DNA from 2 places in the Leifsonia sp. A12D58 genome. Region 2 is predicted to be linked to the other one. Evidence: predicted binding sites of a transcription regulator. Region 2 holds the regulator's gene; the other holds the start of a gene.
The links. Region 2 encodes HspR, which represses chaperone genes until heat shock. Its sites were predicted from a motif close to AAGTTGAGTCNNNNNGACTCAACTT; they were not measured.

Region 1 (3,410 bases), on a different contig from region 2:
CAGTCTTTGGCTACCCAGCAGCCCGGTGGCGCGCTTCAGCCTGAAGCCGTGGAGCTGCTCAATTCAGAACGCGGATCGGCCGCGTCATCGGTGGCTCCCTAAACGCAGATATGGTTCCGGCCGGCATGATCCGGATGCCGGCCTCTGCCAGTCTGCGCGCGCTTTCTTCTGCGTCGATGTAGTCGAGGGCGGCGTAACTGCCGAGCGGAACGACCGAGTGCAGCACTGTGTCTGGATAGACGTGCACGAGATTGAACGCGCGGGCGCCATCGCGACCGCGTGTTCCGCCGACAGGCACTGTCAGATCCTGGGTGTAACAGGTGGCGGATGCCACTGACACCGGGATGCCGGCAAAGGTCGCCGTCGAGGAGTAGTGCAGGTGTCCGGCCAGAATGCTGCGCACATCCGTTCCCCGGAGCACGCTCGCGAGCGGTCCCTGGTCGCGCAGTTCGACCGATACCGCAAGATCAAGCACGCTGGGGATTGGCGGGTGGTGCATCACCAGGATGCTGCCGTCAGGTGCAGGCACGGCCAGGATGTTGTCGAGCCAGTCGAGCTGGGCCTGTGTCACCTCGCCGTGGTGGGCTCCCGGCACTGTGGAATCAAGCGTGATAATCCGCAGTCCGTTGAGTTCGGTCACGCTGTCGATCGGACTGGTAGTCGGCTTCTCGTCGAGCAGGGCCGTACGGAAAGTTGCACGGTCATCGTGGTTTCCCATCACCCAGATCACGCGCGCACCGAGGCGTTCGGCAACGGGTTCCACGATTTCCCTGAGCCTGTCGTATGCGCCGGGCTCGCCGCGATCGGCGAGGTCGCCGGTGAAGACGATGGCCTCAGGTCTACAGCCGGATGTCTCTAGCTCGGCGAACAGTTCGACCAGGTGTCTGGTGCTGTCAACCGAGTTGTACAGCTGATTGCCTGCGGCAAGGAGGTGCGTGTCACTCACATGGATAAGGAAATGGTCCGGCCTGGGGTATTCGGCCGTTCGCATGCTCACAGAGCTTCCATTCGTTCACAAGTGCGAACTCGTCGCGCGCGCACTTACGGTACTGCCGATATTCGATCACGCGTTCTTGAACGATTGGTGTACGCCACGCGTATTGGAACTGTACGCCCGACATTCATGTGCGGGTAAAAAGCTACCTTCGGTGACGTGAAACAGCGCACTATGTGCGACACACAGTGCGCTGTTGTGGTTACTCAACCGCTCTGAGTTGCTCAACCGTTCTTAGTCAGCAACGTCTTTGTGGCTCTCCTTGACAGAGAGGGTGTCTTCGCCGATGTTGGTTTCGACCTTCACCTTGCGTGGGCGAGCCCGTTCGCTGACGGGGAGCGTAATGCTGAGCACGCCGTTTGCGTAAGTGGCGCTGATCTTCTCGATGTCGATTCCTTCGCCGAGATTGAGTTGGCGCAGGAACGAGCCGGCCTGGCGTTCACGGGTGATCCACTTGACGCCCTCGTGGTTGGCAAGCGTGCGTTCAGCGCGGATGGTGAGCAGCTGGCCGTCAACGTCGATGTCGACAGAGCCAGGATCGATGCCGGGCATGTCGGCGCTCAGGACGTAGACGTCACCGTCGCGGTAGAGATCCATCGGCATCCGACGCGGTCCGAGTCGGTTGTCAAACAGGGCACCTGCGAAACGGTCGAGGTCGCGAAGTGGGTCAAAGTTCGATGCCATTTTCTACTCCCTTGCTTCGGGCCGTGGCCCGACTCGTGATCAAAGTTTTCAAAGTTGAGTCGACTTGACTCAACTATGTCCAATTTAACACCCGTGATTGTTGCCCGCCAATGGAGCTGACGAATTCTCAGTCGGCTCTCAGCGACGCCGCCAATCCGGAGTCTGATGGCGCGTTGTACGGTGACTCGCATCGGCCTAGCCGGAATCGGGCGCACTGCCTAGGCTGTGCGACATGGCTCGCTACGTGCGTTTTGACGAATTCGGTGGCATCGACGTGCTGCACATCGTGCATGAGGATCCGCCGTTACCCGCGGCAGGGGAGATCCGGGTGCAGGTCCACTCAGTGGGCCTCAATCCGGTCGACTGGAAGATCCTGCACGGAGGTCCGACTGCTGCGGCCTATCACGCTGTACCGCCATGCGGAAACGGCAATGACTTCGCGGGTGTTGTCGACGAGATCGGGAGCGGCGTGGTCGACTTCGACCTCGGCGACGAGGTGCTCGGCGGAAGGCGGATGTTCGCTCAGGCCGACTTCGTGATCATCGATGCGGACAAGGTGATTCGCAAGCCCGCCGGCCTGGGTATGGACGAAGCGGGATCGCTCGACATCGTGGGACGCACGGCGTGGGCAACAGTGCACTCGCTTGACCTCACTCGGAAGGACACCGTCCTCGTGAGCGCTGCGGCCGGCGGAGTCGGGGTGCTTGCAGCGCAACTGGCCAAGCGCACCGGGGCGACGGTGATCGGCACGGCGAGCGAAGCCAACCATGAATTCTTGCGCGAACTCGGCATCATCCCGGTCGCGTACGGCGAGGGTCTGGTTGATCGGGTGCGCGCTGTGGCGCCGCACCTCACCGCCGCACTCGACAACAACGGGCCCGCAACGATCGATGCTGCCCTGAAGCTCGGCGTGCCGGGCAATCGCATCAACACCATCGCGGCCAGGGGCCACCGCACCGATGCCGGAATCCAGGGAGTCGGCGGTGCCCAAGCAGCCCTGCCAGAGCTCGAGAAAATCGCCGAGTTGATCGCGTCAGGCGACCTCGTCTTCCCTATCGACAGCGTCTACCCCCTCGAACGCGTGCGCGATGCATACGAGCACCTCATGACGGGGCATGTGCGCGGCAAGGTTGTGCTCAGCCTGGTGTGAGGCCCGCGTCGCCCGTATGGAAAGTTCCTCTATCGTGGTGTGCGAAGGTTGTTAGGTGCGCCAGAATCCGACGAACAGCCCCGGCAGGTATCTACTTGCCGGCGCCTGCATCGTTGCCGCGTTCACGATGTTGTACCTCTATTTCGTGCGCACCGAAAGCGGGCAGCTGATCGATCAGCTGGCATATAACGGCGCGGATTTTGGTTGGCGCAGCGTCACCCCGTTCACGAGAAGACTGCTTGACACCCTGCCGGCGATCTCGGGAGTCATCGGCTTCGTATTGACTGTGGTCATCGTCCTGGTGCGCAAGAACTGGACCACATTCGTCGTCGCCCTGACCGCTGCCGCGGCCGCAGCTGCCTCGACGCAGATCCTGAAATATGCGATCCTGACGCGTCCGGACCTGGGGGTTGAGGGCTTCGCTGACAACTCATTCCCCTCGGGGCATACGACGGTGGCCGCGGCATCCGCTCTGGCGGTCTTTCTGGTTTCCAGCGCCAGGACACGGCCCATCGTCGCCGGTTTGGGCGGTGCATACACGGTCATTGCCGGGGCATCGACTCTCGCCAACCAGTGGCACAG
Region 2 (3,410 bases):
GCTCGATCCGGCTGACCCCCGCTCGACGATCATCCGCTCGGCAGTCATCATCGCCGCTGACGCCTCAGCTGCCACTCTCTCCCTCGTCACCGACGCAGGGGCGACGGCGATCCTGTGCCCAGGCACATCGGCCGCCGTGCTGGTGCCCACGCTCGCCGGGCTGCTGGCCGATGACCGAGCGGCAGAGGACCGCCTGGTCACGATCGGCACCAAGGTGCTCACCCAGGTCGCCCGCCGAGGCGGGGTCAACGCGGTGATCGCTGAACTCGCGCACCGCATCGACGGCTGGGCAGTGCTGCTCGACAGCCAAGGCCATGCGATCACGAGCGCCGGCGCAGGCGCGTTGCACGTGCAGGATGCGACGGCGGTCGCGCTGCGACGCCCCGTTCGAGTGCGCCATCCCGGCCTGCAGGTGCATCCGGTCGGCTCGAACGAAGACTTGACCGCCTACCTGGTCGTTGCCTCTCACGAGGGCTCGATGAGCCGCAGCCGAGATTTGGCGTCGCAGGCCGCCGCCCTGCTCGATCTCATCCTCCGCACGCACGACCATGCGACCACTGAGCGCCTCGGTCGCGAGGTGATGGTGTCGAGCCTGCTCACCGGAAACGTTGTCGACAACGTGTCACTGCTGCGCCGGTGGGGAGTGCACGAGAACTCACTCACGGCATTCGTGCTGAGCTCACGATCGAAATCGGTCGACCTGGAACGCCTGGTCGCGAGGTGGTTTGACGAACTCGGCTGCATACATGTGATGTCGACGGTGAACGGGCGGGTGCTCGCCTTCATTCGTGACGATCGCGTCGAGCAGATCGCCGCCCAGGTGGAGAGTTACGCCGACGACGTGCAGGTTCCGCTGCGCTGTGGGTTCGGATCGAGCGCCGGCATCGACGCGCTCGCCCGCAGTGCGTCCGAGGCCCGCCAGGCGCACGATGTCGCCGTAACCGACAGTCGGGCTGTGGCCCGCTATCGCGCGCTCCCGACGGTGCGCTACGTGCTCGATCGGCTCGACGACGATTCCCGCACGAACATCGCCGATGCCCTCGACGCTCTGCGCAACGGGGCCGGTCTTCATGGCGAGCTCACGCAGACGCTGCGCGTGTACCTCGCCGAACACGGGTCATGGGGAGTCACCGCCACGCAGCTCGGCATCCACCGGCAGACCCTGAACAGTCGCATCCAGCGGATCGAAACGCTCACCGGGCTGTCGATGTCGGACCCTGACGACCGCACGGCGGCCTGGCTCGCGATCAGGGCGCTGGAGCACTAGCCGGCGCTTAACGACAGAACGCCCCACACCTGGGGTGTGGGGCGTTCTGGACGAAGCGATTCAGCTCAACGTGCGGCTGGCCTACTTGTGCTCGAGTGGCCGCCAGATGGCAACGGCGTTCTGCCGCCGCAGTCTGGTGCCTGCCCTCATCGAAATCACGTCACCGGCCGATCCGGCAGCGAAGACGCGGCGACCTGGTCGGTTCAGCAGTTCGTCGGCGAGCGCGGTTTCGAGTTCACCAACCCTGGATCGCAGCCGGTTCACCTCGTCTTCGAGATTCAGGATGCGCCTGATGCCTTCCAGGCTCACACCTTCGCCACTCAGCTGCGCGATTTCTCGCAGCTTTGCCACATCGCGCATCGAATACCTGCGCGACTTTCCGAGCGTGCGACCGGGGCTCACCAATCCGATGCGGTCGTACTGGCGCAGGGTTTGCGGGTGCATTCCAGCCAGTTCGGCCGCTGTCGAGATGACGAAAACCGGTGAATTCTCATCCATATTTAGCCTCTGGCTCTCGCCAGAAGATCTTCGCGCGGGTTCTCCTTCGGCAAGGCATCGACAAACTCAGCGAGCTTCTCTTCGGCCTCTTTCGAGAGATGAGATGGCACAGCTACCTGCACCTCGGCGAGCAGGTCTCCCGTGCCCTTCGAGGTGCTGACGCCGCGACCCTTGACCCGCAGTACGCGCCCGCTCGGCGTGCCGGGAGCAACCCGCAGTTTCACGGGGCTCCCGCCGAGGGTGGGTACTTCGATAGTGGCACCGAGAGTTGCCTCAGCGAATGTCACCGGAACCGTTACGCGCAGGTTCAACCCATCACGCTCGAAAACGGGGTGCTTGCGCACATTGACAGTCAAAATGATGTCTCCGCTTTCTCCGCCGTCCGGGCTGGGCTGACCTTTGCCGCGCAGTTTGATCTTCTGCCCGTTGGCAACGCCCGCCGGAATCTTGACCTTGATCGGGTGACCATCCTGCGTCTGCAGAGTGATCGTGTCGCCTTGAGTAGCGGTGATGAAGTCGACGGTAGCGGATGCGACAACGTCGCGCCCGCGGGTCGGCCCGCCATAGCCGCGGAAACCGCCGCTGGCGTTTCCGAAGCCGGGATTGCCCCCACCGAACATGCCACCAAGGATGTCATCGAAGCCACCCTGCTGGAAGGAGTAGCTCTGCTGCTGCCGGCCACCCCCGCCGAACATGCCGCCAAAGACGTCGTCGAAGCCACCCTGCTGCCCGCCGCCGCCGCCAGGGGCAGTGAAGCGTGCTCCACTGCCCATGGCGCGAACCGCGTCGTATTCCTTGCGTTGTTCAGGATCGGAAAGCACCGAGTGGGCCTCGCTGATCTCCTTGAACTTCGCTTCGGCTGCGGCATCCCCCGGGTTTGAGTCCGGGTGATACTTACGTGCGAGCTTGCGGTAGACCTTCTTCAACTCGGCCGGCGTGATGTCTTTCGACACCCCGAGGACCTTGTAGAAGTCTTTGTCGAACCAGTCCTGGCTAGCCATCGCTCGGTACCCGGACCACGACCTTGGCCGCTCGCAGCAGGGTGGAGCCGAGGCGGTAACCCGTCTCAGCAACATCCGCAACGGTCTCGGTGGTGACGTCGGCGCTTGGCTGCTGGAAAATCGCCTCGTGGATGGTGGGATCGAAATCTTCTCCCACCTCACCGAACGGGGTCAGCCCCAGCTTCTCGACGCTGCTGCGCAACTTCGCGGCGATGGTGGCAAATGCCGAGTCGCCCTCGAGGTCGCCGTGCTTCTCAGCACGGTGCAGGTCGTCAAGCACGGGCAGCAGAACCTTGACGACATCGCCGACGACGCGCTCCCGCTCAACCTCGCGGTTGGCTTCGGTGCGCTTGCGATAGTTCGCATACTCGGCGGTGATGCGCTTGAGATCTGCCAGGTGCTCGTTCGACGGGTCTGAGGCTTCGCGATCTGCAGCATCCAGGATGTCCTGCACGGTCAGCTCGTCCTCCTCAATCCCATCGGCCGTTGCATCGGCGGCGGCAGCATCTGCGGCAGCAGTCTCGCCCGCGGCCCCGGGGGCACCAGACTCTGGTGCCCCTTCGGCTACTGGCTCATCTTCTGGACGGATGTCGTCAGCCATTATTTCTTCGCTTCGTCTTCGTCTTCGACAACCTCGGCGTCAA

Region 1: ACMT3I_RS01630 (Hsp20/alpha crystallin family protein) is a predicted target of HspR. The motif match lies at 1,730-1,754, and genes of this name have one in related genera.

Annotation. Positions count from the first base shown of each region.
Region 1 covers NZ_JBLJAT010000001.1:319,497-322,906, forward strand. Annotated here, with positions in the region: gene ACMT3I_RS01620 (stealth family protein) at 1-102, shown strand, start outside; gene ACMT3I_RS01625 (phosphodiesterase) at 59-991, opposite strand; gene ACMT3I_RS01630 (Hsp20/alpha crystallin family protein) at 1,229-1,678, opposite strand; gene ACMT3I_RS01635 (NADP-dependent oxidoreductase) at 1,911-2,828, shown strand; gene ACMT3I_RS01640 (phosphatase PAP2 family protein) at 2,884-3,410, shown strand, end outside.
Region 2 covers NZ_JBLJAT010000004.1:271,087-274,496, reverse strand. Annotated here, with positions in the region: gene ACMT3I_RS12035 (PucR family transcriptional regulator) at 1-1,267, shown strand, start outside; gene ACMT3I_RS12030 (heat shock protein transcriptional repressor HspR) at 1,349-1,765, opposite strand; gene ACMT3I_RS12025 (DnaJ C-terminal domain-containing protein) at 1,768-2,766, opposite strand; gene ACMT3I_RS12020 (nucleotide exchange factor GrpE) at 2,759-3,367, opposite strand; gene dnaK (molecular chaperone DnaK) at 3,367-3,410, opposite strand, start outside.